4 regions of the Agarivorans litoreus genome follow, and region 3 is predicted to be linked to each of the others. Evidence: predicted binding sites of a transcription regulator. Region 3 holds the regulator's gene; each other region holds the start of a gene.
The links. The regulator FNR, encoded in region 3, switches genes on or off when oxygen is low (the NO sensors DNR and NnrR bind a similar motif). The targets are predictions, from matches to a motif close to TTGATCTAGATCAA.

Region 1 (7,687 bases), 2.4 Mb from region 3:
GCCTTTGTTTTATCTATGATAAAGCAGAGTTATCTAACCATGAGAAAATAAGCCTAAATCAAATTGACTATAACAAAAGAGTTAAAAAGATCACATACAGAGATTTAAACGCATCAGTGACAGAGCGAGCTAAGCAATTCAGCTTCACGAAAGGTAAAATGATGAATCAGGTTTTTGCTAAAACTGAATTATTTAATTTTAACTTTACATATCAAAAGCATATTCGCTGGAATTATGAAGCTGAGATTCGTAGTGTTCTATTTGCTGAAAGTGATGAAGAAAATGCTAAGTCAGGAGTAGTTGAAACTGTTTCTGATAAAGCTCTAATTGGTGTGATTATTGGTTCTAGAATGGATAAAACTAATCGAAAAGTTATCGCTACCCTCTGTAAGGAGCGAGGGATACCAATACATGTTGCTGCTCCCAACAAGAAAGATTACTCAGTAAATATTTATCGCGATGTTGATGACCCTGTTAATTTTGAAGAAAGTTGATGTCACTGCGATATAGAAGATACAAAAAAGCCGCTCAATGAGCGGCTTTCATCATCAACACATCATTTGCTTAGATATGAGAAAGGATCTTCTGAACCGTTTCTTTAGCATCACCAAACAACATGTCTGTATTTTCTTTAAAGAACAATGGGTTTTGAACACCAGCATAACCAGTGGCCATTGAACGTTTAAATACAATCACGTTTTTCGCATCCCATACCTCAAGTACTGGCATACCGGCAATTGGGCTGCCTGGCTCTTTAGCTGCAGGGTTAACCGTGTCGTTAGCACCAATTACTAGTACTACGTCGGTAGAGGCGAAGTCTTCGTTAATCTCGTCCATTTCCATTACGATGTCGTAAGGTACTTTGGCCTCGGCTAACAATACGTTCATGTGGCCAGGTAAGCGACCTGCTACTGGGTGAATAGCAAAACGTACGTTTACGCCTTTATCACGCAGCTTTTTGGTAATTTCGGCTACTGGATACTGGGCTTGCGCAACCGCCATGCCGTAACCAGGTGCGATAATTACTTCGTTAGCATCTTTTAGCATCTCGGCGACTTCTTCAGCCTGTACTTCGGTATGTTCGCCTTGGTCTGCATCGCTGGCTATTACCGTGCCACCTTCGCTACCAAAACCACCTAAGATTACGCTGATGAACGAGCGGTTCATTGCTTTACACATGATGTAAGACAGAATCGCACCCGAGCTACCTACTAGTGCACCAGTTACAATTAGCAAGTCGTTGCCTAGCATGAAACCTGCCGCTGCTGCTGCCCAACCAGAGTATGAGTTAAGCATCGATACAACCACTGGCATATCGGCGCCGCCGATTGCAGATACTAGGTTGTAACCAAATACAAAGGCGATAAAGGTCATGATAACCAGTGGCCACATAGAGCCGCTGTCCATGAATATACTGCCTAGGTAGATTGATACTACAATCATGGCTAAGTTTAACCAGTGAGCGCCTGGTAGGGCTTTAGGGGCACTGCTAATAAGGCCGCGAAGTTTGCCAAAGGCGACTACCGAACCGGTGAAGGTTACAGCACCAATAAAGATACCTAGGAATACTTCTACGTCGTGAATAGATTTTGCTACTGGATCAATTAAGCCAGTAACTGAATCAATTAACGAGCCGTGGTCGATAGCACTTGAGAAACCAACCAATACCGCTGCCATACCTACAAAACTGTGCAAAATAGCAACCAGCTCTGGCATTTCGGTCATTTCAACTTTAAGGGCTAAACGGATACCAATAGCGGCACCAATACCCATGGCTAGGGTAATAATCCAGCTACCGCCGGTTACTTGGGTGCTAGCTAATGTGGCGAGTACGGCGATAACCATACCGATGATGCCAAAGATGTTACCGCGCTGGGCGGTTTCTTGTTTACTTAGGCCGGCTAGGCTGAAGATAAACAATAGGGCAGCGATTAAATACGCTGCAGAAACTATACCTTGAGACATGTGACTATTTCTCCTTAGTCGTCTTTACGGAACATTTTCAGCATCCGCTGAGTCACAGTAAAACCACCGGCGATATTAATAGTGGCGATAAGCACGGCGATACCCGAGAGCAGTAGTACTACCCAGGAAGTGTCGGCTTTCATCTGCACTAAGGCGCCCACAATAATAATGCCGCTAATGGCGTTGGTTACACTCATTAATGGAGTGTGCAAGGCATGTGTTACGTTCCAAACTACGTAGTAACCCACTACACAAGCCAGCAAGAACACAGTGAAGTGCTGTACAAAGTCTGCTGGTGCTGCGTCGGCTACCCAAGCAAAAGCGGCTGCACCGGCTGCTGCTAGCGCTGGTTTTAGCCAAGGCTTGCTTGGTTTTTCTTGTTCCACTGGAGCCGGTTCTGCAGCAGGCGCTTTGGCTTGAGGCTGAGCACTTACTTGAATTGCTGGTGGTGGGAAAGTGATTTCGCCATCTTTAACCGAGGCTACGCCACGTAAAACTTCGTCTTCGAAGTCGATGTTGATTTCGCCATTTTTCTCTGGGCTAAGCAACTTAAGTAGGTTTACTAAGTTGGTGCCGTAAAGTTGGCTAGCTTGAGCAGGCAAACGGCGAGAAATATCGGTTAAGCCAATAATGGTGACGTCGTGTTTAACAGCAATCTTGCCTGGCTCGGTTAACTCACAGTTACCGCCAGTGGCTGCTGCTAAATCAACAATTACGCTACCTGGCTTCATTAATTCAACCATGTCGGCCAAAATTAGCTTAGGTGCTGGGCGGCCTGGAATTAATGCGGTGGTAATAATGATGTCTACGTCTTTGGCTTGTTCGCGGAACAAGGCCATTTCGGCTTCAATAAAGGCTGCGCTCATTTCCTTGGCGTAGCCGTCACCGCTGCCAGTATCTTCTTCTTCGTAATCAAGCTCTAGGAACTCGGCGCCCATAGAGTTAATTTGTTCTTTTACTTCTGGGCGAGTATCAAAGGCGCGAACAATGGCACCTAAGCTACCAGCGGTACCAATGGCTGCCAAACCGGCTACACCTGCACCAATTACCAATACTTTAGCGGGTGGTACCTTACCTGCGGCTGTAATTTGACCGGTAAAGAAACGGCCAAAGTGGTTAGCTGCTTCTACCACTGCGCGGTAGCCGTCTACGTTGGCTAGCGAGCTACGAGCGTCTAAAGATTGAGCACGAGAAATCCGTGGCACCATGTCCATGGCTAATAAGTTAACCTTGGCTGCTTTAAATTTTTCAAGTAATTCTGGATTTTGTGCAGGCCATGCAAAACTGGCTACCGTTGCGCCTTCCTTTATAAGAGAAAGTTCGTCGGTGGTGTTGTCGCTTCCGTCTAGTGGAGCGTTAACCTTAAAGATGAGGTCAGCTTGAAATGCTTGCTCTTTGCTTACAATTTCTGCGCCTGCTTCGCTATAAGCATCATCATTAAAGCTGGCTGCTGTTCCTGCACCGCTTTCCACTGCCACAGAGAAGCCTAGTTTAAGCAACTGCTCTACGGTTTTTGGGGTGGCGGCTACCCGGCTCTCCTGGTCGAAGATCTCCTTAGGTATTCCGATTTGCATAGTGTGTTCCTGCTAATGGTTGTTATGTTGAGTTGCTGTGTTGGCAACACGTCGCTGCATATTAAATGTTTGTTAGCTACTGCATGTTAGCTAATTTTTCGCATTTGGTGTGTATGAAAGAAAACTACGGCCTAACAGTCAAGTAACTTCGCACAAAAGTATCGCTTATTTCCATTGGTCAAACCAATTTGTAAAGTTTATCGGTGTGATAGGTTACGCCTAGGTTGAACAAAGTTAGCAAAATGTAAATCGCCACCTGTGTAAAAACTTAGTAGTGGCATGGAAATAGCAGGAATTCATTAGCTCTACTACTCTTTAATAAAGGTGCTTTAATTATATTGTTAGGGTGCAAGAGGCTAACTAAACCAAAAGAGGAAGTAGTTAACTAATACTTATGGTGCGTTGGAGGTTGTTATGGGTATTGCATTATCGTTAATGATTGCAGTATTGGTGTGGGCAAACATGGTTCAGGCAAAACCTACATTGGCACTTGATTTTAGTGTTGAGAATGAGCTCGAACAACCTCAAGCTGCTAACGATTTATTTAATGATATTAACTGGTTACAAGAGCAACATTTTAGTGCGCTAAGCACTAATCGTAATCAAGTTCCCACGAATACTACAGAGCAATCTAAGTTTTTACGTTACCAGCAAGTGCCGCAATGGCGCGCTAATTGGCGTGGTGGTGTGCGTTGGCAAGCGCAGGGTAATTTACTGTTTCGCGTCAAAGGTAACCGTTTGTCGAGCCACTTAACCTTATCGAACAAAATTTTGTGTGCAATTTGCAAAACGCAAATCGATACCACTGTTTGGAAAGATGGCCACGTGCAACTGCAACTTAAATCTTACTTTGAATAATCCAGCGCTGAGTATAGGATGCCAATAAGCCCTTGGTTATTTGCTTTGTGCTGCCATTGGCGGTGTAATAGCGCTACTTTCACAGTGACTATCATAAGCGCCCAAAAAAACATCTAATTTGATGCCCTACTTTATTCGGAAAAGGTTATTGTATTACCTAATTACGCTTTCATTTTGCTATTTCTTGCCTTAGTTAATATCTCAGTGAAATCGCTCTCAATTACCTACTTTGCAGTAGCTTGGCGGGAATTTCTCAGGATATAATCTAACAAAAAGAGGAGACTATTTTGGGCTATTTGTTGTTGGCCTTGTTGCTTGTATTTGCTTTACCCGTGGTAAGCTTTTTTCTTGGTTATATCCATCTTTATCTAGAATATGGTGTGGTGGTGTCGGCAACCATTATTGCATTATGGCTTTTCTTCGATTTTGTAAAAATCAAAAAGCGCTAAGCCTAGCCTATGAGCGGTCTGCGCTCTAACTTCATAAATATCCTTTATGTCATTAGTCGCTATTTTGAATATTTATTCGCTTCGCTTTGTTTGGATGACTGCTTAGTGTAAGTGACTGATTCAGCTATTGTTATTTTTACTGCAAATGACAAATATAGCCAAATATATATATAGCTCGGTTTTGTCATATCAAATAGCTATAAGTGTTATTTTTCCATATTTTACTGAATTTTTAAGTTGTTGTTTTTAATGGGTATTATTTTTTGTGGATTTGGCTTGCATCCCCAAAGTGGTAAATTAGTACTTCACATTTCTAGCAAAAGCCTATAGATTACCTCCCGCAAGACTGAGCTAGATCAAGAAATGTTTGGCTAAATGGAATTTTTACTGATTATTTCTTGTGCAATTTTTATTCACTAGCTAGCCTTACTTACGCAAGTGGCAATAAGCAAAATATAACGAGAAATTAAACATAACATTTAACTTTTTCACCCTTGCAACAACTTAGGAGATTTATCTAAATGGAACAAGATCAACAACAAACGATGCGTTGTTTTGCAACTGGTAAAGGTTTTTTTGTGCGCCTTCCAATCAGTGAAGATATCGAAGCAAAAGAATGCGAATCAGATGTTGAAGCGGCCGAGTAAACTACCCCGTAGTTGCCTTTTTAACTCGTGACTCGAACTAACGCTTGTTACATCCTAAACCGCTAGCTTTGGCTAGCGGTTTTTTTATACCCGCCATTTTGCAGCATAATTTGTACCTTTTCTAAGCACCAAAACATTAGTTAACGATGAGTTTGCTTTAGGTCAAACTCGTTGGCTTTTTTGGTTTCACTCTCCAGTTAGGTTGCTTTGTCTCAACTAAAATTAGATTGAGTAAGCTGTTGTTTAGTGTTGAGCATAACTAAGGAGCTTATTATGAACATGTTACCTAGAGACCATTGGTTTGGAGAAGACCATTTATGGGAGCAGCTTTTTAGCCCACAATTTGCCATGCGTGATGATGGCTTTTTCCAACCGCGTGTCGATATCATCGACAAAGAAGATAGCTACTTATTTGTTGCCGAGTTGCCTGGTGTGGCTAAGGAAGATATTGATGTGCAGCTACACGATGGTGTTTTGAGTATTCAAGCCAAAATTGAGCAGAAACATCAACAACAGGGCGACAATGTACTGCGCAAAGAACGTCGTAGTGGCTTTTTCCGAAGAAACATTAATGTTGGTAAAGCAATTCAAGCTGAGGATATTAGCGCTGAATTAGTCAACGGCCTGTTAATGCTTAAAGCGCCCAAAGCTGTTGCTAAGGTGAGTGAAAAGCAGCAAATAGAAATTAGTTAAGTGGGAACAGCCTAGGCTGAGCAAAACAAGCTGCCAGTTATTGAAGGTTATTGCTGGCGGCTTGGCTTTGTTCACGTAAGTGCTGTAAAAAGGCGCTGATATTGGGGTTTTCAAAACGCTGAGCCGGATAATAGGCGCATACGCTGCGTTGCTCAGACAATAAGCCAGGCAGTACTTCAATTAACTTCCCGTCTAATAGATGTTGTTGTACCAGATCTTCCGATACTAATACTACGCCCATGTGGTGAACTGCTGCTTGAATGGCCGCCATAGGATCGTGAGTAACAAAGCGACAAGCTTGGTTAAGCACGGTTCCTTCATTTAGTTTTACGCCGCCTGCTTTTATTTGCCCTTGCACCAACAATAGCGGCAGAGCTTGCAGTTGCTTTGCACTTTGTATTGGGCCGCAGCTAGCCAAAAATGTGGGGCTGGCAAAACATTTCACCGCGTAATTGAATAGATGCAGCATGCGATAGCTGGCGCTATCAAAATTGTCTAGCTGGCGCGTCACTACAATATCGAGCGATAAATCTGGAATTTCCCCTGGCTCTACTTCTAATAACTCGATATTGAGGTGTGGGTGCTTGGGTAAAAATGATGCAATTAAGGGCGTTACAAATAAACTGCCCGATACCGCAGGAGCCCCAATAGAGAGGCTACCAGTTAAACCAAGGCTAGAGGGGCCAAGTTGTTGGCGCATATTATTGAACTGGCTTAACCAATCGCAGCTTTGCAAATAAAACTGCTGGCCTTGCTCGGTGGTGCGCACCCTGCGAGTCGTGCGCAATAATAATTGGCAATGCAATTGTGACTCTAACCATGAGATACGTTTACTGCAGGCGGAGGTAGTGATGTTGAGTTGCTGGGCGGCTTGTACAAAGCTGCTGCTTTCTACCACTGCTATGTAGGTTTGCACTGCGTTCAACCAATCCATATTCAGCCTCCTTGATTAATTGTTTCCTGTAAGGAAATAAATCATGTCTTTGATGAATGATTATCCGCTTTTGGCTTTGTTTTACAATGAAGAACGCTGATGTATTGGAGTTTATTAGTGAGCTATTCACGGATCCCGCTGTTTTTTTCTATTGCCTTTATCGCTTGTTCCCAATTAACCAATGGTCTGTTGACTCCTGCCTTACCAGAAATGGCCATGCATTTTGCGGTAGAAGAGCACTTAGTGCAGCGCCTTATCGTGGTGTTTATTTTGGGCTTGGGTATATCCCAACTATTTTATGGCCCGCTAGCAGATAGTTATGGCAGGCGGCGGGTATTTTGGCTGGGGCAGGCTGTTTTCCTGCTGGGTAACCTACTCACATTTTTGGGCTTTAATCATCTTGATTTGTTATTAGCTGGGGTACTTATTCAAGGTTTAGGCGCAGGAAGTAATCAGATATTGGCGCGTTGCTTAATCAGTGACAGTTATCGTGGTAAAGAGCTAAAACATGGTTTTGCTTGGTTGGGCATGGCGGCTTCGGTTATTCCTGTTTTAGGCCCGGTTATT
Region 2 (7,687 bases), 4.3 Mb from region 3:
GCTGCAGCGACAGCCTTAGCTTTAGCGTTGTTGTTGCTAGTAGTACTATCTTGAGTATTTTGTTGAAGCGATTGCTCGGTAGCGAGAGGGACCTCAACAGCTTCGTTATCCTGATTATTTATCTTGCCAGCATCAACAGAATCGCCGGCTGCTGCTAGCGCGGCTTTTTTTGCTTTAGCTCTGGCTATTGCTGCGGCAACAGCAGAGTTTGCCGAAGATTTAGCCGCAGCCTTATCTAGATTGTCGTCGGCTTGATCCGCACTTACCTCTTGGCTAGCTAGTTTTTTTGCTTTAGCCCGTGCGACAGCGGCGGCTACGGCCGGATTAGTGGCTGTTGTTGGCTGCGATTGTTGCTGAGCTTGTGCTTTTTTCGCTTTAGCTCTAGCAACGGCAGCAGCCACAGCTGGATTACTTGATTCAACTGTGTTGTCTTCAGCGGTAGTTTCGTTATCTTTATTTTGTTGTTTCTTGGCTTTAACGCGTGCGATAGCCGCTGCTACTGCCGGGTTAGCGTTGGCTTTATTCTCGTTGGCTTCTTTTTGAGCTCTTCGCTCAGCTTTGCGAGCTTCTCTAGCGGCTATGGCCGCTTGGTTATCTGGTATCCATTCACCAGTTTCATCTTGTTTTGCTGCTGGAATGGCGGCTTGTTTGTTTTTGACTCTTGCTAAGGCCGCTGCGACAGGGTCAGGTTTATTTTGCTTAGCGCTGTCTTCTGCTTGCGCTTGTCTACGTAAAGCGGCTTGTTGGTGTTTCGCTTTACGTTCTAATTTGTCTTTTTCTAAACGAGCTTGGCGAGCATCGAAGCGTTGTTTGGCTATATCGGCTTCTTTTTGTGCAATATCTTCGCTGCGTATTTTGGCTTTTGCAGTTCGGTAGTGTTGCACCAAAGAGATTTCGCTTGGACAAACAAAGGCGCAGGCTCCACATTCAATACAATCCATTATATTGAAATCTCGCGCTTTATTTAGTTCGTCCCCTTTAGCATACCAATATAGCTGCTGAGGTAGTAAACCCATTGGGCAGGCTTGAGCACATTCACCGCAACGTATACACGGTGATTCATTTTCAGCAGCCATAGGGTTGTTAACGATCAGACAGTTAGTAGTTTTTACCACTGGTGCTTGGTTGCTAGGGAGCATGAAGCCCATCATCGAACCGCCCATAATGGTTGGCGTGTTAGGCTCACCCTGTAGCTTCTTGTTGATCACATCGCTTACTGCTGTGCCAATCGGTACCCAGTAATTGCTCGGACTAGTAACTAAATCACCGGCAAGGGTTACAATTCTAGAAATTAGCGGCTCGCCAACAGTGACAGCTTGATGCACGGCGTAAGCAGTGCCTACATTTTGTACCAGCATGCCTAAGTCTATTGGGAGCTGGTTGGCCTTAACTTCCTTACCAGTAAGCACTTGGATAAGTTGCTTCTCCCCGCCAGAGGGGTATTTGGTAGGAATGCTTCGAACGATGATATCTTGATTACTAACTGCTTCTAACGCTTTAATGGCTTTAGGTTTGTCATCTTCGACGGCAACTATGGTAAGCGCTGGCTTGAGTACTTTTTGCAGTAAGGCCACACCACCGATAATCTCAGCGGCATAGTTCTGCATTAAGCAATCGTCAGCTGAAATATAGGGCTCGCATTCGGCGCCGTTTATAATCAGCACGTCTAAAGGCTTATGCGGGGTGATCTTTAAAGCAGTAGGGAAGCCAGCGCCCCCCATACCGGATATCCCGGATAAATGAACGCGTTGGCAAATCGTTTCAGGGTTTAATTCTTCATCGGATAAGGGCTGAGGCCACTGCGCGTCTTGTTGCTCTTTGTCTACGCGAATAACGACACTTAATTCAGGAATGGCTGAAGCATGCGCAGAAACTCTTGGTTCAATCGCGATGATTTCACCGGAAAGGGAAGCATGAACGGGAGGCGCTTGAAAGAACTGAGATTCGGTTAAGGCTTGTCCGCGTAATACTTTATCACCTACTTTTACGAGTAGTTTGCCCGCGCTGCCAATATGCTGTTGCACAGGTATGCTTAACTCGTTAGGCAAGTCAATTTTTTCAGGCTTACCACAGTTGATATCCTGCTTATTGGTTTCTGGGTGAACCCCACCTTGATAATTCCAGATGAAACCTTGTTTAATTTTGTCTAACCACGCCACCATCTATTTTTGTTCCTCGATGATTGCGACATCAATTTGATTCAATTTCCAATCCCAGTTTTTAGTGGTAGTTGGTATCGGGCGCATTTCAATACAATCAGTTGGGCAGGGGGCCACACAAAGCTCGCATCCGGTACACTCTTTAGTAATAACGGTATGCATATGTTTATTTGCACCCATAATGGCATCCACAGGACAAGCTTGAATGCATTTAGTACAACCGATACACGCATCTTCTACGATATAGGCCACTTTCTTTCGGTCATCTTCTTTTACGGCTGACTCATCAAGAGGGATCGCTTCAACCCCAAGTAACTCAGCAAGCTTTACTACTGTCTCTTCACCACCCGGTGGGCACTTGTTTATGGCTTCGCCGTTGGCGATGGCTTCCGCATAAGGGCGACAGCCAGGATGTCCACATTGTCCGCACTGTGTTTGAGGTAGTAGTGCTTCCACTTGATCGGCAATTGGGTTGCCTTCAACTTTATATTTAATAGCGGCATAACCCAGTATTCCGCCAAATACCAAGGCTAGGAGGGTGATGGCAATAAGTGCTTCTAACATCTAAACATACTACTTAATTAATCCAGTAAAACCGACAAAGGCTAAAGACATTAGCCCCGCTGTGATCATGGCGATCGCTGCGCCCTTAAATGGCAGTGGGATATCCGCTACCACTAGACGTTCACGCATTGCTGAGAACAAAATTAACACTAGTGAGAAACCCGCTGCTGCACCAAAACCATAGATAATTGATTCAAATAGATCATGCTGCTCATTAATGTTTAGTAGCGCCACCCCTAATACTGCACAGTTAGAGGTGATAAGCGGTAGGTAAATGCCTAATACACGGTGTAGTGCAGGGCTGGCTTTTTGCACAAACATCTCGGTAAATTGTACTACTACGGCAATCACTAGAATAAAACTCATGGTACGCAGGTACACAATATCTAGTGGCAATAAGATATATTGCTCAACAAGATAGGAACACATAGATGCTAGTGTAAGAACAAAGGTCGTTGCTAATGCCATGCCTATAGCAGTTTCAACTTTGCTAGACACACCCATAAATGGGCATAAGCCCAAGAACTTAACTAGCACAAAATTGTTAACCAGTACGGTACTGATTAATAACAATAAATATTCAGTCATTAAAATTAGAAGCAGCGAAACGAGCCGCTATTATCCTTGTTTGTGATGCGTATAACAACCGTGAGTTCAATGTGGGAAAGGCACTAAAAATTTGCTGTGAGTTGTGGGTCATTTTTACACGATCAAATTTACTTTTTACGCTTCGGTTGATCTCGATCATTTGTATTTGCTTTATCCTTAAAATCTCTCGACTACTATATCTAGTGGGAACTAAAATCCTTAACCACAATATATGGATAACCATCACATTGGATGCTTTTTTGAGCGTTTCTTTGTTAGAAGCCTTTAGTGGCGCGGGTTCCACAGTTTTTTATTTAATGAGTGAGTGAAATTGGAGCGTAAATCGTGAAAACAGTCGTGATAAAACGAGACGGAAGCCGTGTACCTTACGACGCAAAGCGGATTGTTGATGCAGTGCTAAAAGCAGCTGAAGCTTTAGGTGTTAAGGACAACCTAGTTGCATTACAAATTGCCCAACAAGTAACAGAGCAGTTTTTGAACTTACCTGAAGTAGATATCAACGATATTCAGTCATCTGTTGAAAACTACTTAATGGAAAGTGATAACAAGACTTTAGCACGTGCTTACATTGAATATCGACACGACCGCGACGTTGCTCGTGAAAAGCGCAGCGTGTTAAATGCTGAGATCCGTGGTTTGGTTGAACAAAGCAACGCAGCGTTACTAAACGAAAATGCGAATAAAGATAGCAAGGTTATTCCAACTCAACGCGATCTGTTAGCTGGCATTGTTGCAAAACACTATGCTAAAACGCATTTACTTCCGCGAGATGTAGTTAAAGCCCACGAAACTGGCGAAATTCACTTTCACGATTTAGATTACGCACCGTTTTTCCCAATGTTTAACTGCATGCTTATCGACTTAGAAGGTATGTTAACCGGTGGATTTAAGATGGGTAACGCTGAAATTGAAACCCCAAAATCAATTTCAACAGCAACTGCAGTTACCGCCCAAATCATCGCTCAGGTTGCCAGCCATATTTATGGTGGCACGACGATTAATCGTATCGACGAGATTTTGTCTCCTTACGTCACTAAAAGCCATGAAAAGCACTTAGCTACTGCTAAAAAATGGCAAATAGCCGACGCCGAAGCTTACGCTAAAGCGCAAACTGAAAAAGAGTGTCATGATGCGTTCCAGTCTTTAGAGTATGAAGTAAATACCCTACACACTGCGAATGGGCAAACCCCATTTGTTACCTTTGGTTTTGGCTTAGGCTCTTGCTGGGCCTCGCGATTAATTCAGCGTTCAATCCTAGAGAACCGTATTGCCGGGTTAGGTAAAAATGCCAAAACAGCAGTATTTCCAAAGCTGGTATTTGCTATTAAAGATGGTTTAAACCATAAAAAAGAAGATCCAAGTTACGATATTAAGCAGTTAGCTTTAGAGTGTGCATCAAAACGTATGTACCCAGATATTCTAAACTACGACAAAGTTGTCGAAGTAACGGGCTCATTTAAAACACCTATGGGTTGTCGTAGTTTCTTAGGTCACTATCAAGAAGAGGGTAAAGATGTTCACGATGGTCGTAATAACCTCGGTGTAGTGAGCTTAAACTTACCTCGTATTGCTATTGAAGCTAAAGGTGATGAACAACGTTTCTTCGAACTACTTGAGCAGCGTTTAAGTGTTGCAAAACATGGTTTAGATAGCCGCATCTCTCGCCTTAAAGGGGTAAAAGCCAAAGTCGCCCCAATCTTATATATGGAGGGCGCTTGTGGCGTTCGCTTAAATGCAGAAGATGATGTATCAAAAATCTTTGAAAATGGCCGCGCGTCAATTTCTTTGGGTTACATCGGTTTGCATGAGACTGTGAACGCGCTATACGGAAACAATGAACACGTTTACGACAATAAACAGTTACAACAAAAAGCGATAGGTATTGTTACTGCATTAAAACAAGCTACTTTACGTTGGGAAAAAGAAAGTGGTTACGCATTTAGTTTATACAGTACCCCAAGTGAAAACCTATGTGATCGCTTCTGTCGTTTAGACGCGAAAAAATTTGGTGTAATTGAGGGGGTAACAGATAAAGGTTACTACACCAATAGTTTCCACTTAGATGTAGAAAAGAAGGTTAACCCCTTCGACAAAATAGATTTTGAACAGCCATACCCTTCAGTCACTAGCGGCGGATTTATTTGTTACGGTGAATACCCAAACATGCAGCACAATACCGAAGCCTTAGAGGATGTGTGGGATTACAGCTATAGTCGTGTTCCGTATTACGGCACCAACACGCCAATTGATGAATGTTATGAGTGTGATTTTACCGGTGAGTTTAACTGCACCAGTAAAGGCTTTGAATGCCCATCTTGTGGTAATACTGAGTCGAGTAAAGTTTCGGTAACACGACGAGTATGTGGTTACTTGGGTAGTCCCGATGCACGACCATTTAACTATGGTAAGCAAGAGGAAGTTAAACGCCGAGTGAAACATCTATAAATGAACTATTTGAGTTACCATTCGGTCGATGTAGTTAACGGACAAGGTACACGCTGTACCTTGTTTGTTGCCGGTTGCGAGCACCACTGTCGCGGTTGTTATAACCAAAAATCCTGGCGCTGCGACGCCGGCCACCCATACACTGATGACCTAGAACAACAGATTATCGACGATTTGAACGACGCTAGGATTAGGCGCAAAGGGCTTAGCTTGAGTGGTGGAGATCCACTACATCCAAATAATTTAGACGCAGTACAACGATTGGTTGAGCGCGTAAGAAAAGAGTGCTTAGGCAAAGATATTTGGATGTGGACGGGCTATCAACTAAAAGAACTAAACCCGCAACAACAGGCAATTGTTAAGCAAGTTGATACTCTAATTGACGGTAAATTTGTGCAAGAGCTGGCCGACCCTAAATTACAATGGCGAGGCAGTAGTAATCAAATTATTCACTGCCACCCCTTCAGTAGTTAAGCGATAAGCTCAGGGCGCGAGATTAAGTAACCCTGCAAACTATCCACATACATAGATTCAAGCAGCTGTTTTTGCTCTAAGGTTTCGACACCTTGCGCAATAACTTGGCAACCTAAACGGTGTGACACTTCAACTAGCATACTTACAAATTGTTGATTAGCTTTGTCATTTTCTAGTGCTTGAACTAAATCGCTACTAATTTTTACGTAGTTAGGTTTAAGTTCTTTAAACAACTTAAACGAACCAATTCCGTTACCAAAATCTGAAATTGCAGTGTGGCAACTGTTCCGGCGAAGTACTTCAAACAGCTTTCTGGCATTGCTTAAGTGCATATCTAATATTTCTTCTTCTAACTCAAAAACAACTCGAGACTTTAAATTAGGGTAGGTGAGTAGCTGTTGTGTTAACCAAGAACAAAAATCTGGGTCAGTCAAAATTAATTTACTTAGGTTTATTCCCCAGCGGTACTCTGCATTTTGGCTTGAAATGGTTCGTAGGATAAAACTAATTGTTGCCTTCTCTAGCTCTAAAATCATACCTAAACGCTGAGCCATAACCATGGTTGTTTCTGTAGGAAGTTGTTGATTGTTTTCAGTTAAGAAACGGATGAATACCTCATGATAAGCAGGCATTGTTCGGTGCAAAGATTGAATGGCTTGAGAAGCAACGCGAAAGTAATTTTTGGCAATAAGGGATGTTATCGTAGCATGCCATTGCAGCTCGCTACTTTCTAATGTTTCATCATCTTCTAACACAACCTCCCAGCCATTTGGTGAGAGGCTTTGGGCAATTGCTAGTGCTGCGTCTGCACGAGCAATAACACGCTCTATAGAGTCTCCAGATTTAAGCTCGGTTATACCAGTATAAGCAGCGCTTTGCATTTGTTTACCATTACTGTATTCAGTTAAAGAGGATTTTAATGCTTGTGCTACTTGGCTGACTCTACTGGCAGGAAACTTTGGTAATATCAGTGCGAACTCTGCACCTAACAGTCTAAACAGCGAGCTTGATGAATATTCTTTGCGGTTGATATCGATAATCTTAGCGATGTCTCTAATGTATTCATCACCTGATTGGTGACCACGTGCTTTATTTATTTCTTCTAACTGCGAAGCTCTAACTAAAAACAATACTGTGTCTTTAGGGGGTGTTCTTAGCATTTCTTGCATTTGTTGGCGGAAGGAATGCCGATTAAATTGTCCGGTTAAAGGATCTAAGGCAACTTGCTTTTCCAATTGTTGAATCGCATGTTTTTGTTGACGTATCTGTTGAGTAAATTGCTGCTTTTGATCTTTGATTAATTCACCAACGGCGCCAAGTATTGGCTTCTCATCGACAAAACGTTCAGCATTAACTAGTTTTTTAAGCTTACTTTTAACTCGTGCCATTGCGCGTATATACAAAAGACTCGTTAACATATAGCCCATTGCACAAAG
Region 3 (7,687 bases):
TTTAAGCCCCCTTGTGAATGGAAGTATGCTGTTATGCAACAAGTTTGGTATAAACAATTTTGGCCGTGGTTTTTAATCGCGCTACCTATGGCTGCAGTGGTTGCAAGCCTGTTTACTTTTTATATAGCTGCTACAACCAACAACGATATGGTGGTTGAGTCTTACTACAAAAAAGGTAAGGCGATTAACGCTGACTTGTCGTTGATCGAAAAAGCTGAACAAATGGGGATAAAAGCAGCTGTTTCACCTGCCAATAATGGTTTGGTATTAGATATGGTTCTGCCAGACTCTATAAAGAACCAACCACTTAAAATTGAATTAGCACATAAAACCCTCGCTAAAAATGACCGCAGTTATGTTGTTACTGCAGATGCAAATGGTCGCTACCGCTTTGGCGATGATTTAAATGAGTCTGGCCGCTGGTTTATTCGAATTAGTCCAATGGATGATTCCTGGAGACTACAGGAAGAGCTACAACTACCGCTTTACAACGCAGAAGAAATCGATGGCAAGTAATCAAGGCCTGTGTTTCCACTGTAACGAAGTTATTCCCAAAGGCGTAAGTCTACATGTTTCAATTCTTGGTAGCTCTCAAGCGATGTGTTGCCAAGGTTGTGCTGCCGTTGCGCAAACAATTATTGAGAGTGGCTTAGAAGATTATTATCAACATAGAACAGCTGCCGCCCCAAGTGCTCAAGGGCTAGTACCAGACGCCTTGGTTAAAATGTTGGAATATGATGACGAAAGCGTTCAGCTAGAGTTTGTTGCACAGAATGAAAACAGCAAGGAAGTTTTACTCTCTATCGAAGGGATCGCCTGTGCTGCTTGTGCTTGGTTAATCGAAAAACAGTTATCGAATATTCCAGGTGTTCAAAAAATTCATGTTAACTCGACCACCCAGCGAGCGACGCTTGTGTGGGATGATAAACAAGTTAAGTTAAGTCAATTACTACAAAGTATTCATAAGCTTGGCTATAACGCCAATCCCTTTCAAACAGATAAGCAAGAAGAGATAGATCGAAAGCTATACCGCAGTCATTTACTCAAATTGGGTGTAGCCGGCCTAGCCACCATGCAAGTAATGATGTTTGCTATCGCCCTGTATGGCGACCTGTTTGAAGACATGGAGCTTATCTATCGAGATTACTTTCGCTGGGTTAGTCTTATTATGGCAACCCCAGTATTACTGTTCTCTGCACAGCCGTTTTATTTTGGTGCTTATCGAAGCCTCAAAGCTAAAACGCTCAATATGGATGTACCCGTTTCCATTGCCTTATTAGGCGCCTATAGTGCTTCGCTTTATGCCACAGTAAACGGCACCGGTGAAGTTTATTTTGAATCGGTTTCCATGTTCACTTTTTTGTTATTGCTGGGCCGGCTTCTCGAATTGCGAGCTAGACGCAAGGCCAGCGAAACCAGTTCAAATATGCTTAAGCTAGTACCTAAGTTGGCCATGAGAATTGATGAGACTGGACAGCAACAAAAGGTTGCGGCGAGCCAGCTTAAACAATCAGACATCATTGTTATTTTACCCGGCGAAGTGGTGCCAGCTGATGGACAAGTAGTGTTTGGAGAGAGTGAATTCGATGAGTCTTCGCTTACCGGCGAATCATTACCTATCACAAAGAAGCTAGGTGGTAAGGTTTTTGCCGGTACTATTAACCATGAACAAACCGTTCATTTAGAAGTTGAAGCGGTATCTCAAAACACCTTTATTGCTAATATCATGCGTTTGCAAGAGCAGGCTCAAAGTGAAAAACCTAAGATAGCAACAATAGCCGATAGCGTGGCTCGCTACTTTGTTTTTGGTTTGTTGGTGATTGCTGCACTAACCTACACCTACTGGCATTTTCATTCACCTGAAAATGCTTTCTGGATCACCTTGGCGGTTTTGGTTGCGACTTGTCCCTGCGCCTTATCTTTAGCAACCCCGGCAGCACTAACTGCAGCTACACACAAACTATCAAAAACGGGCTTATTGGTTAAACGGGGACACGTGTTAGAAAGTTTGGCCAAAGTTACGCATGTAGTATCTGATAAAACAGGCACACTTACCGAGGGTAAGTTACAGATAAAACACGTAATTTGCCTTGGTGATTTTAATGAAATAACAACTCTTAATCTGATTGGAGCTTTAGAAGCACAAAGCTCCCATCCAATTGCCAATGCCTTCAGCGAATACCAAGGCTACGCTGCAACTAATATTGAGCACCATACTGGCTTAGGCTTAAGTGGAGAAGTCGACGGTAAAAAGCTGAAACTCGGTAAAGCTTCCTTTTGTGATCAAACTGCTGAGCCAATAGCCGGAATGCTCGAATTGGTGTTAATGGTCGAAGATAAATTGGCTGCTAGAGTTTATCTTTCAGATACCATCAAAAAAGACGCGGTTAGTTTTTCACAGGGTTTAAAGGCTCGAGGTATTTCACTGTCGATGTTAACTGGGGATGACTCCGCCCAAGTGGAATATGTTGCAAAACAGTTACATATAACCGACATCGCTAGCGGGGCTTTACCACAACAAAAACTCGAAGTAGTTAAAACTAAAACGCAAAACTCCCCTCACCTATTAATGCTTGGTGACGGAGTAAACGATGGTCCAGTTTTGGCCGCCGCACCGCTATCAGTTGCTATGGGCTTGGGCACCGACATTGCAAAATCGAGTGCTGACGCTGTATTGTTGGGTAGCAAGCTTTCCACTTTGCTCTCCGCCATGGATCTTGCCAAAAAGACTAAAAAGATTATTGCTCAAAATCTGGCATGGGCCTTAGGGTATAATGCTTTAATTTTACCCTTAGCAGTGGCCGGAATAGTTACTCCTTATATGGCCGCTATTGGGATGTCATTATCATCCTTGGCGGTTCTCACTAATTCCTTAAGGTTAAACAAGCAATGAGTATTATTTTTGTCTTGATCCCCATCGCCCTGATCTTTGTATGTGTAGGAATTGGTATATTTTTCTGGGCAGTTAAAAGCGAGCAATTTGAAGATTTAGACCGCCAAGGTATTAACATTTTGTTTGATGATAAGAACAAAACCAAACAAGACAATGATTCTACAGACTGATTTTGTAGCAGCCTTTATCACCGGCCTTCTTGGCGCTACCCACTGTATTGCAATGTGTGGCGGAATCGCATGCATACTAGGTTCTCGTGCCAATAACTCTTCCAATAAGCTTTTAGTAAGTATTGGTTTTAACCTAGGTCGGATCCTAAGCTACTCTATTGCCGGTGCTATTGTTGCTGGTTCCATCCAAGCAATTAGCCAGGTTCATCAATCGCTTTATATGCTAGTAGTTTTACAGTGGTTCGCTGCAATAATGCTCATTTTACTCGGCATACACCTTACTCGATGGTGGTCAATTCTCACGCCAGTGGAACTACTTGGCAAAGGCTTATGGTCAAAGGTTCAACCCAAGGCAAGCAAGATGTTGGCACTGCAGCACCCAGCAGCCAGTTTACCATTAGGCATGTTATGGGGTTGGCTACCCTGTGGTTTGGTTTATTCAACTTTGGTATTAAGTGCTAGCCAAGCAAATTGGCTAAACGGAGCGGGTGTAATGTTTAGTTTTGGTTTAGGTACGTTTAGCGTGATGCTGTTGGCTGTATTACTGGGCCAGCAACTAACCAAACTAATGACAAATCGCATATTACAAGTTTGTTCAGGACTGAGTGTTTTGAGTTTAGGGATCTACCAAGTTGTTACATTGTTGTAGCAATAGATCTAGAAAATTTATTACATAAAGAGTAGAATTGCCTCGAACTCCTATAGCATAGTTTGAGTATGAGCATTAACCCAAAAGCTAGTCAAAGAATCCAAACTGGTGGTTGTGAAATTCACTGCCAAGATTGCAGTATTGCCCAGTTATGTATCCCTTTCTCTCTTAATGAGACAGAGCTAGATCGCTTAGATAGTATTATCGAGCGTAAAAAGCCTATACAGAAAGGCGAAGAAATATTTGCCGCTGGCGATAAGCTAAAAAGCTTATACGCTATCCGCTCAGGTACAATTAAGTCCTACACAATCACCGAACAAGGTGATGAGCAAATTACCGGCTTCCACTTGGCTGGTGATTTAGTTGGCTTCGACGCCATTAATAGCCAAGAGCATCCTAGTTTTGCCCAAGCTCTTGAAACATCCATGGTATGTGAAATTCCTTTCGACACCATGGATGAACTGTCTGCCACAATGCCTAAGTTACGCCGTCAAATGATGCGCTTAATGAGTAATGAGATTGTTGCAGACCAAGAAATGATTTTGCTACTAAGCAAAAAGAATGCTGAAGAACGTTTAGCTGCCTTTATTTATGGTTTATCACAACGCTTTTCGGAGCGAGGATTCTCTCCAAGAGAATTTCGTCTAACCATGACTCGTGGAGATATCGGAAACTATCTGGGACTAACTGTAGAAACCATTTCCCGTTTACTTGGTCGTTTCCAAAAAGCCGACATGATCGCAGTAAAAGGTAAATACATTTCAATCACTGATCGTGATGCACTGCGCCAACTAGCCGGTACTAAGCAAAGCTAACTACCTAATAACACTGACCTGATTTACATCAATCTATCAAAAAAAATCTAGGTCAGTGTTAACTATATCTAATTTATTCCTACCAATTTAAGCTAAAGTTAAGTAGCTATTCCAGAAGATTCTAGGAGCTGCTTTATGATTAAGTATCGTAATATTTTAGTGGTCATCGACCCTCTACATGACACCCAGGCGGCCTTGTCTCGCGCGGTGTTTCTTGCCCAAAAAGAAGACAAAGCAAAAATAAAAGCTCTACTTACTATTTACGACTTTTCTTACGAAATGACTTCGATGCTTTCTGGCGAAGAACGTGAAGCAATGCGCTCGGGTGTAATAGAAGAACGTAATGTTTGGTTGAGTGAAATAATTGCCGAAACAGACACCGCTGGGATAGAAATCGAAACCAAAGTTGTATGGAATAATCGCTTATATGAAAGCGTGATTGAAGAAGTTTTGGATTTTGGTCATGACCTAGTGGTAAAAGCGACTCACCCTCATCCAACATTACAATCGATTATTTTTACTCCTAACGATTGGCATATTTTGCGCAAATGTCCCACACCAGTATTAATGGTAAAAGACCATGATTGGCCCACTAACGGTAAAATTGTTGCCGCTATTCACGCTGGCGCAGAGGATGAAGAGCACCATAAGCTAAATGTGAAAATTGCCGATGAAGCAAAAGACCTGAGCAAATTACTAGAAGCTAATTTGCATGTGGTAACAGCTTATCCAGCAGCCCCAGTAAACATTGCCATCGAACTGCCAGACTTTGACCCACTTAAGTACAACAAAAACGTTATGGAGTACCATAAAACCGCGCTTAATAAATTTGTTGAAGAACAATTTGAGCAAGCGGTCACCACGCACCTTGAGGAAGGTTTGCCTGACGATGTAATCCCCGAAGTAGCAAATGAAATAGATGCAGAAATTGTTATTTTAGGTACCTCGGGTAGAAGCGGTTTTAGTGCGGCACTGATTGGTAATACAGCGGAACACGTTATCGATCAACTAGACTGCGATCTATTGGCGCTTAAACCACAAAATTTTGTGAGTCCATTTCAAAAATAGATAAGGCTAAACTAACGTTAAACATTGCTTAAGCAAGGCGGGGTTATATAATAGCCCCGCTTTTTTATTGGGAACACACTATGTCAGTTACAGCAAAACAACAATACAACCACAACAAGCTACAAAAGCGAATTCGACGTCATGTTGGACAGGCTATTGCCGACTACAACATGATTGAAGATGGCGACAAAGTAATGGTTTGTTTATCTGGTGGTAAAGACAGTTATGCCATGCTAGACATACTTTTAAACTTACGCGCCCACGCCCCGATAAACTTTGATGTTGTTGCTGTCAATTTAGATCAAAAACAACCTGGTTTTCCCGAACACATTTTGCCTGAATACCTTAAAAGTCTTGGTGTTGAATACAAGATCGTGGAAGAAGACACCTATTCAATAGTTAAGGACAAAATACCAGAAGGTAAAACAACTTGCTCGCTATGTTCACGTTTGCGTAGAGGTATTTTGTATAGAACAGCAACGGAACTCGGAGCAACTAAAATCGCCTTAGGTCATCACCGAGACGACATATTAGAAACGTTATTTTTGAATATGTTCCATGGTGGCAAACTTAAAACCATGCCGCCAAAACTGGTCAGCGATGATGGCAAACATGTGGTTATTCGCCCTATGGCTTATTGCAAAGAAAGTGATATGGAAAAATATGCAGTGCTAAAAGCGTTTCCCATCATTCCTTGCAACCTTTGTGGCTCCCAAGAAAACCTACAACGCCAGGCGATTAAGCAAATGCTAAACGATTGGGAAAAGCGTTTTCCTGGTCGAATCGAATCAATGTTTAGATCAGTGCAAAACGTTGTGCCTTCTCATCTACTTGACCATCAACAATTTGACTTTAAGTCAATAAACCGCGAAAGCGGGATTATTGATGGTGGTGACATTGGTTTTGATGCGCCAGAACTAGAAAACCCGCCAAGCCAAGCCAGCTTAGCGAGTGTTGTACAAGTAGTAGAGCTTTAACCCGCAACAATAGGAGTACGGGTTGGCCAAAGCTCATGGTTAACCCTCATCATTTGTTGCAGCTCTTCTACATAAGCTTGACCGCGTTCCGAGTAGCTGCTGAGTTGTGTAGCCAATTCGATGGCATCTAATTCACCTCTCGCACGAGCAAGACTACGTTGTAATTGAAAACCCTTGTAGGCCGGGTGGCTATTGAGATTATTCATATAAACACTCACCGACTCATACACGCTATCGAATTTTCTTACTTCGTGGTTAGCCCCATCGTTTCGATTCAAAGGAACTAAACCGCAGCCCTTCTTATAACACCACTGTCCAAATAAGTTATTACCCTCACGGGCAAATCGCGACGTTCCCCAAGCCGATTCATTTGCGGCCTGTGCAAGTACCAAAGCTGGTGGAATCAGGTCTACTTTAACGAGTAAGTGTTGAACTTGGGATTTTTCATCTAATGATTGGTCTACTCGATAAAGCTCTGTAAGTTGGCTTAATATTTGTTTTTGTTTACTAGATAGATTTGAACCATTAACTAACTTAGCACTTATAACCTCTACCTCTGCCCGTTGCTTTAATATTTTATTATTACTTGCTTCTATAAGCGGAGTAATGAAACTGGTAAATGTTTGTTTTTTTTGTTGAACATTTTCTATTTCGTCAAACGGAGGTAGGTTTTTTGATTGCGCTTGTTGTTCTGGGGATTGTTCACATCCGATTAAAAATGCTGCTAGTAATCCCGATACGATTATTCTTTTCAAGTATTAGCTCTTAGGTTTGAGGTGAGTTCGTTTAAAAACTCTGGTACCAATTCGCTGGCAGGACCATAATAACGTTCGCCAAACTCACTTTGCATTTCCGACGGCTCAAGATTTAGTTCAATAGTGCGCGCGTCGTGACTTGCTGCTTCATGAACAAATCCGCCAGCCGGAAAAACATGACCAGATGTTCCAATTGCCATAAATATATCACAGTGATTCAACTGATGATAAATTCTATCTAAACCTATTGGCATTTCACCAAACCACACTACATGGGGCCTAAGCCGCGTTGGGAACTGGCAACAAGTGCACAATACATGACTGCCCAAGTCCTCCTTCCATATAGTAGTTTGATTGCTT
Region 4 (7,687 bases), 2.7 Mb from region 3:
AAAAATATGTTTGCTAGTTGAATAAAATTTCCTCGTTAATCGCTTTGATTTAAGTCAATTTTAAACTTTGCGCAATCGCGATTTGTCTGCAATGCTTAATCAACAACCCACTTAATGATAAAAAGGTTATCAGTATGGATGCAGTGATAGAAGCACCTGTAGGGCATGTAAGTAAGCGTTACTCCCATAAACTGAGTTTTGCGAGAGATGCAGGTGATTACCCAACCGGTGTGTTCGAGCAGTTAGCTTGTAAAGAAGCAGAACTGGATATGCTTAAACAGCGAGAGATGCAGTTAGAATCAGAAATTCGTTTACTTAAACGTAACTGCCAACGAGATATTAAAGTAGGCTGATCCCAACTCAGCGTATTTACTATTTAAGCTAGTAAAAGTGTTATCTGTGATAATTGGTTTTTAACTGGGTGTATTGTTGCACTGGCTGCCCTTTTACTAGGCTTAACTAAACGCTAAACTCCTCCAGCATCCGCAGTCGAAGCTGATATATCGTATTTCTTCTCGACATCTATTTTTTTTACCAATATGGCTAAACTTGGATGTTCCTATAGGTAGTCAGTTTTCTTAATTCATCTAACAACATTGAGTAGCTGTGCTAAGCGGTTCTATGTTTTGGCAAGGTATATTAAGTACTAAGTTTTTTAAATTCCGAATCCAAGGAGTAGGTATGCTGCTTGCTGTTGCGTCACTGATATTGATCTTAATTGCTGTGGTGCATTCCTATTTAGGTGAAAAGTACATTCTTATCCGTTGGTTTAAACGCGAGAACATTTCGCATTTATTGGGTGGTGAGCATTTACCAAGGACACTTTGCTAGCCTATTTTTTACTAAAGTTAAAAACTAATCTTGTCTGGTATTTGGGCTGATTAGTGCAATATGTTTTATCGAGGCACTTAGCGGGTAGCAATAATAAATTGCGAGCAGTTAGGGATGATGTAGTGGTGAAACAAAGTGGGCAATTAACTTAGCCCACTTTGTTTTTAGCTGTTTATACTAAGCCCAGTAACAGCAATGTTGCACAGGCGATTGAGCCAGCGAAGGCTACGCCATAGAACAATGCTTTTACTAAGTTGCCAGCGTGAATGCCGAAGTCATGTAGGGTATGGTAAAGGCGATGCATGCACAGCCAAAGTGGTAAGCTAATCACTACCCAAATTACCGCGGCACCTAACCAATGTTGAGAAAAGGCCAACAGCCGCTCATAAGAGAATTGCTCGCCGGGAATAATGCCCATTGGCACCAGTAAGCCAGTGATTAAAATAGCAATTGGTGTGAACAAGGCTGCAACCATGCCGCCCGCGCCAAACATTCCCCAAAATACCGGTTCATTAGAACGTTTCATTGGTGTCTCCTAAATCAAAACCAAGATTAAGCCGGCTAAGCTAATCACCGCCAAAGCGCCGTACATCCCACTCACTATCCAGCTGTCGGGTACGCGCTTTTGGCCTAGCCAAATGTTGGCGGCTTTAGGGGCTAAGCTAAACCAGGTAATACTGTGGTAAAGCGTCCAGGCAAGGCTAAGTATGTGAAATACTACCCAGCCTGGTTGGCTCATTGCAGCTAGCCAACCGTTAAAGGCCTCGGCCCCTTGGCTTAAACGAAATAACCCAAACAGCAATACAAAGCTGTAAATAGCAATCACTAGGCTTGAGCCTTCACGGATGATGTATTTGGTATGAAACGTGTTTTTTAGCCACCACGTTGCACCCATTTTTCTTTCATAAGGTTTACGTTTGCTCATGCTTACTCTCCTGGCTTGAACATGGCTATTACATAGTCTTTGGCGCTATCTACTTTACCAAGTTGAATCGCTGCTGCTGGGTCTACATCTTTCGGACATACCTTCGAGCAGTAACCAACAAAGGTACAGCCCCATGCGCCTTCTTCAGCATTGACTATTTTCATACGCTCGGCCTTGCCAGCGTCACGGCTGTCTTGGTTGTAGCGATGCAATAGTGCGAGTGCAGCAGGTCCAGTGAAAGATTTGTCTAAGCCATATTGCGGACATGCCGCGTAACAAAGGCCACAGTTAATGCACATCGAAAATTGACGATATTGCGCCATTTGCTTAGGTGACTGGGTGTGACAGCCATCTTCTAAGGCGCGTGGCTTATCGTTGATGATGTAAGGTTTTATGGCTTCTAACTTCTCAATGAAGTCGCTCATGTCTACCACTAAATCACGTTCGATAGGAAAGTTTGCTAGAGCCTCTACCTTCATGCCATTGGGGTAATCACGCAAGAAGGTTTTACAGCCTAACTTAGGAACGCCATCTACCATCATGCCGCAGCTACCACAAATAGCCATGCGGCAAGACCAGCGGTAGCTAAGGGTAGGGTCAAGTTCGTCTTTAATGTAAGCCAAGGCTTCTAGCAGCGACATTTCGCGGGTGTAAGGAACGTCGTAGCTTTGCCATACCGGCTCGTTGTCGCTTTCTGGGCGGTAGCGCAGAATATCGATTTTCATCGTTTCGGCCATGTTAATTTGCCTCCGCTTGTTTTTTGGCTGCTTCTTGGGCATCGGCGGCTGCGCCGTAAACACGTTCGGCAGGTTGAGATTTGGTGATCTTCACATCGCTGTAGCTAATCTCTGGTGCACTGTCAGGGCGGTAATTAGCTAAAGTGTGTTTAAGGAAATTCACATCATCACGCTGCTCATAACCATCAATACGCTGGTGCGAGCCGCGGCTCTCTTTGCGGTTAATCGCCGAGACCGCCATCGCTTCGGCTACGTCTAATAAGTAACCAAGTTCTACAGCGTAGAGCCATTCGGTATTAAACACTTCGCTGTCGTCTACCAACTTAATGTTTTTGTAGCGCTGTTTTAGCTCGGCAATTTTATCGATGGTTTGTTGCATGGTTTCTGCGGTGCGGTAAATGCCCACGCCAGCTTCCATGGTACGACCTAACTCGTTGCGAATATCTGAGGTTTTTTCATCACCTTGATTCGATTTTAAGGCTTGGTACTTAGCCAGAGTTTGCTCTGCTTGCTCAAGCAATGAAGCACTGTCGCTATGCTCACTCACAATCGCATTGCGTGCTGCCGATTCGCCCGCTACTTGACCAAATACGGTTATTTCGGTCAGCGAGTTAGAGCCTAAACGGTTGGCGCCATGCAAGCCAACTGATGAACATTCACCCGCGGCATATAAGCCTTTTAGTGAAGTAGCGCAGCGGCCGTCGGTTTCAATGCCACCCATGGTGTAGTGCACGGTTGGCCGCACTGGAATCGGTTCTTTAACTGGGTCTACGCCCATGTAGGCTTTTGCCAATTCACAAATAAACGGTAAGCGTTCTAGTAAGTAGTCTTCGCCTAAGTGGGTAAGGTCGAGATTTACGTAGTCGCCATTTGGCCCTTCAATGGTGCGACCAAGTTGCGCTTCTTGCCAAAAGCACTGGCTTAAACGGTCTCGAGGCCCTAGCTCCATGTATTTGTTTTTAGGTTCGCCAACTGGCGTTTCTGGCCCTAGGCCGTAGTCTTGCAAGTAACGGTAGCCATCTTTGTTGGTAAGAATGCCGCCTTCACCACGACAGCCCTCGGTCATTAAAATGCCTGAGCCGGGTAAACCAGTAGGGTGATATTGGACAAACTCCATATCACGCAGTGCTACGCCATGACGATAAGCCAAGGCCATACCGTCGCCAGTCACAATGCCGCCGTTGGTATTAAAGCGATAAACGCGACCTGCACCGCCAGTGGCAATAATCACTGACTTAGCTTGAATAAGCTTGGCTACGCCTTCAGCGATATCTAAAGCGATAACCCCTTTTACTTGGCCGTCTTCTACGACTAGGTCGAGCACAAAATGCTCGTCGTAGCGCTTAATGCTGGGGTACTTGGTTGAAGTTTGAAACAAGGTATGAAGAATGTGGAAGCCACTTTTATCGGCAGCAAACCAAGTTCGCTCGATTTTCATGCCGCCAAAACGGCGTACGTTTACACTGCCATCGGGACGACGTGACCAAGGGCAGCCCCAGTGTTCTAGTTGAGTAAGTTCTTTGGGCGCGCGCTCAACAAAAAAGTCCACCACGTCTTGTTCACACAACCAATCTCCACCCGATACGGTGTCGTTAAAGTGGTTATCAAAGCTATCGTGATCTTGAGCTACACCTGCAGCACCACCCTCTGCGGCAACGGTGTGGCTGCGCATTGGATATACTTTTGAAATTAATGCTACTTCTAACTCGGGGTGTTGTTCTGCAACTTCAATGGCGGCGCGTAAACCTGCGCCCCCAGCGCCAACAATGGCGACATCAGTTTTGATTAGTTCCACGCTTTTCTCCATACGAAATAAGCCTACAATGATTGTGCGGGTATTAACTTTTTGATGCTTGACTAAAATCAAATATTGACGCTACTTTGTGCAAGCTGCTGAGATAATTTAGCTTTTGAGATATAACTCCCGCTTTTGTTAGCAAAGTGGTATAAAACCCCGCGACAATTTCTAACTCAATGCAGGAAAAAATTTGCATGTCTGAAACACTTTGGCAACCCTCTGCAAGTATTCAATCACTTCAGCAAAGAGCAAAAATCATTAACAAAATCAGATGTTTTTTTGCCAAACGTGAGGTGATGGAAGTCGACACACCTTGTTTAAGCCAAGCCTGCGTGAGTGACGTACACTTGCATAGCTTTAGTACAACCTTGTCGGGGCCAGCAGCACCCAAAACCATGCCTTTGTATTTACAAACCTCGCCCGAGTTTCACATGAAGCGTTTGTTAGCTGCTGGTAGTGGCTGCATTTATCAGCTGGCTAAGGCTTTTCGTAATGAAGAGGCTGGGCGTGTTCATAACCCAGAGTTCACTATGTTGGAGTGGTACCGTATTGGCTTTGACCATTTTGCCTTAATGGATGAAATGGATGAGTTAATCACCGAGGTATTGGCTTGTGATAAGGCAGAGCGTTTAAGCTATGTTGAAGCCTTTGAGCGACACCTTGGCATCAATCCTCTTAATGCTAGCCACGCTGAGTTTGTTGCAGTAGCTAAACGCCTATCAGTTGAAGACTTGGTGGCGAATGAGCCTGATCGAGACACTATTTTACAGCTGTTATTTAGCTTGGGCGTTGAGCCTAAAATTGGCCAGTTGCGCCCTTGTTTTGTTTATCACTTTCCAGCATCACAAGCCGCACTAGCTAAAATTTCAGCAAAAGATCCGCAAGTGGCAGAACGCTTTGAGTTATATTTTAAAGGCGTAGAGTTAGCCAATGGCTTTCATGAACTCACCGACGCTAAGGAGCAAGCTGCGCGTTTTGCTAAAGACCAGCAGGTTCGGGAAAATATGGGCTTGGCTGCTGCGCAAGTGGATCAGCATTTTTTAGCTGCTTTAGCGGCAGGCCTCCCCGCTTGTGCAGGCGTTGCTCTAGGCATCGACCGCCTGTTGATGTTGGCGTTAGGCACACCTAACATTCAAGCGGTGCAAAGTTTTAGCGTAGACAGAGCGTAAATAAACAAACGGGAGTTGCGCTCCCATTTGTTTTTGGTTTTATAGGATCACCATCATCGCGATATACAGCAGTGCCAAGCCGGTGCAGCCAATAATCCCGCCTACTTTTATTAAGTCTTTGGTTTCGATAAAGCCGGTTGAGTAAGCCAAGGCGTTGGGCGGGGTGCTAACGGGTAACATCATGCCTAAGGAAGCCGACAGGGCAACAATAATCAGCAGAGTAGTGATGCCGCCGTCACCATCCAAACCATGCAAGCTGGTGGCAACTGCCGCCGCAATGGGCATAATTAAGTTGGCGGTGGCAGTGTTCGACATAAAGTTCGCCATCACCACACAAATAATCGATAGCACCACAATGACCGCTAACGTGGGCAGGCTAGCAAAATCGATAGATGTAGCTATTTTGGCGGCTAAGCCACTTTTTTCTAATGCCATGCCCATGGCGATACCACCGGCCACTAACCATAGTACATCCCAGTTAAATAGCTTGAGATCGTCTTTGCCAATGACTCCGGTTAAGGTAAACACCGCTAAAGGAATAATAGCCACTACGTAACTGTTCATGCCGTGCCAGGCGGTGCTTAGCCACAGTAAGATGGTGAGCGCAAAAGTGGCATACACAATGTAAGCGCGAGTGCTTTGTTGAAAATGACCTTTCAAATTTAGTTCTAATACACCGGTTTTTGAGGGGTAGAGCTTGCACAATAAAAACCATGCAATGGCCAGCTGAATGATAACAAAGGGAATGCCAAAGGCCATCCAAGACGCAAAGGTGATTTGCCCTTCGGGAATATATTGAAGGGCAATGGCATTTGGTGGCGTCCCAATCGGGGTGCCTATTCCGCCAGTATTGGCAGCAACAGGAATGGCTAAAATAAGCCCTTTCATCCCTAAATCGTTACGTGGAGCTGCAGCGATTAACGGGCCAACTATGGCTAGCATCATTACTGTGGTGGCGGTGTTACTCATAAACATACTGAACACGGCAGTAATTAGCATAATGCCGAGCATGATCATTGGAATGCGCTTGCCAAATGGCCTAAGGAGTACGCGGGCTAAGTTGTTGTCTAGCTCAAACTTAGAGGCGCCAATAGCCAGAGCAAACCCACCCATAAATAGAATAATAATTGGCGAAGAAAAGGCGTTAAAAATACTGGTATAAGGGATTAACTCGCCCATTGGCGCCGCACCACTATCCGTCATGAGAGCACTTATCCCTTGATTGGAGATAAAAACCAGTTCTAGAGTGATAATTAACAAGGAGGTGGCAAATACTGGCACGGGTTCAAAAATCCATAACAATGCCGCCAAAACAAAAATGGCAATAATACGGTGTTGCACCACGGTTAATTCTGGTAGAGGAATTAAGCTAGTGGGGAGTGCCAATATTAACAGGGGAACAATAAAACAAACCAGAAGCTTGAAATGTTTTTGCAAGGCCATGATCGAGGTCTCTAGGCTAATTAATTGAAATAGTGGTTTTTTATAGCCTTAAGATAGCAAAATCATACTTAGGTATTGAGAGATATATCTAATTGTGGGTAGGCAATCTCTATGTTATTCGCCTTAAACTTGTCGTTGATCAAAGTGTACAGTTCATGGGTCATTGGTAAGCGGTAGCGCATTTCACTTACATGGATACGCATTTCAAATTTCATGCCGTTATTAGTGTATTCGGTAAAATAGATTTCTGGTGCTGGATTGGCTAGTACCAAGCTGTTTGCATCTACGGCTTCTTGTAGTAGTTTGTGAACTAATTGGTTATCTGAATTTTGTTTAACTTGCACCATTAGCACCACTCGGGTGATGGGATCGGTGAGCGACCAGTTAATAAACTGTTCAGTAATAAAGGCTTTATTAGGTACGATTATTTCTTTACGGTCCCAGTCTACAATAGTAGTTGCGCGGGTTTCGATGTTAGAAATTGTGCCGGTGAGCTCGCGAATAGTCACGGTATCGCCGATTCGAATCGGTTTTTCAAACAGAATAATTAAGCCGGAAATAAAGTTAGCAAAAATCTCTTGCAGACCAAAACCTAAACCTACGGTGAGTGCAGCTACTAACCACTGAAGTTTTGACCACTCGATGCCCAATAAACCAAAGCCACTAAAAATACTAAACAGTATTACCATGTAATTGATCATCGTGGTGATGGCAAAACCAGTGCCTGGGTTTAGCGACAAATGCTGTAATACCATTAGCTCCAACAAGCCGGGTAAATTACGAA

Region 1: the regulator FNR is predicted to act here: its motif matches at 5,646-5,659, upstream of K5L93_RS08735 (Hsp20/alpha crystallin family protein).
Region 2: the regulator FNR is predicted to act here: its motif matches at 3,458-3,471, upstream of nrdD (anaerobic ribonucleoside-triphosphate reductase).
Region 4: the regulator FNR is predicted to act here: its motif matches at 4,347-4,360, upstream of frdA (fumarate reductase (quinol) flavoprotein subunit).

The regions. Positions count from the first base shown of each region.
Region 1 covers NZ_BLPI01000001.1:1,885,153-1,892,839, reverse strand. Annotated here, with positions in the region: gene K5L93_RS08760 (DUF2971 domain-containing protein) at 1-494, shown strand, start outside; gene pntB (Re/Si-specific NAD(P)(+) transhydrogenase subunit beta) at 565-1,965, opposite strand; gene K5L93_RS08750 (Re/Si-specific NAD(P)(+) transhydrogenase subunit alpha) at 1,980-3,539, opposite strand; gene K5L93_RS08745 (hypothetical protein) at 3,954-4,397, shown strand; gene K5L93_RS08740 (hypothetical protein) at 4,685-4,846, shown strand; gene K5L93_RS20170 (hypothetical protein) at 5,368-5,493, shown strand; gene K5L93_RS08735 (Hsp20/alpha crystallin family protein) at 5,767-6,186, shown strand; gene K5L93_RS08730 (LysR family transcriptional regulator) at 6,224-7,120, opposite strand; gene K5L93_RS08725 (MFS transporter) at 7,220-7,687, shown strand, end outside.
Region 2 covers NZ_BLPI01000001.1:21,702-29,388, reverse strand. Annotated here, with positions in the region: gene rsxC (electron transport complex subunit RsxC) at 1-2,162, opposite strand, end outside; gene rsxB (electron transport complex subunit RsxB) at 2,163-2,723, opposite strand; gene rsxA (electron transport complex subunit RsxA) at 2,733-3,311, opposite strand; gene nrdD (anaerobic ribonucleoside-triphosphate reductase) at 3,657-5,777, shown strand; gene nrdG (anaerobic ribonucleoside-triphosphate reductase-activating protein) at 5,778-6,251, shown strand; gene K5L93_RS00130 (EAL domain-containing protein) at 6,248-7,687, opposite strand, start outside.
Region 3 covers NZ_BLPI01000001.1:4,312,487-4,320,173, reverse strand. Annotated here, with positions in the region: gene K5L93_RS19925 (FixH family protein) at 34-516, shown strand; gene K5L93_RS19920 (heavy metal translocating P-type ATPase) at 506-2,893, shown strand; gene ccoS (cbb3-type cytochrome oxidase assembly protein CcoS) at 2,890-3,063, shown strand; gene K5L93_RS19910 (sulfite exporter TauE/SafE family protein) at 3,047-3,712, shown strand; gene fnr (fumarate/nitrate reduction transcriptional regulator Fnr) at 3,781-4,527, shown strand; gene uspE (universal stress protein UspE) at 4,663-5,595, shown strand; gene ttcA (tRNA 2-thiocytidine(32) synthetase TtcA) at 5,676-6,572, shown strand; gene K5L93_RS19890 (glucosaminidase domain-containing protein) at 6,569-7,327, opposite strand; gene cobB (Sir2 family NAD+-dependent deacetylase) at 7,324-7,687, opposite strand, start outside.
Region 4 covers NZ_BLPI01000001.1:1,563,848-1,571,534, reverse strand. Annotated here, with positions in the region: gene K5L93_RS07235 (hypothetical protein) at 135-353, shown strand; gene K5L93_RS07230 (hypothetical protein) at 682-831, shown strand; gene frdD (fumarate reductase subunit FrdD) at 1,004-1,357, opposite strand; gene K5L93_RS07220 (fumarate reductase subunit C) at 1,367-1,756, opposite strand; gene K5L93_RS07215 (succinate dehydrogenase/fumarate reductase iron-sulfur subunit) at 1,759-2,493, opposite strand; gene frdA (fumarate reductase (quinol) flavoprotein subunit) at 2,495-4,288, opposite strand; gene epmA (elongation factor P--(R)-beta-lysine ligase) at 4,486-5,460, shown strand; gene K5L93_RS07200 (SLC13 family permease) at 5,500-6,903, opposite strand; gene mscM (miniconductance mechanosensitive channel MscM) at 6,972-7,687, opposite strand, start outside.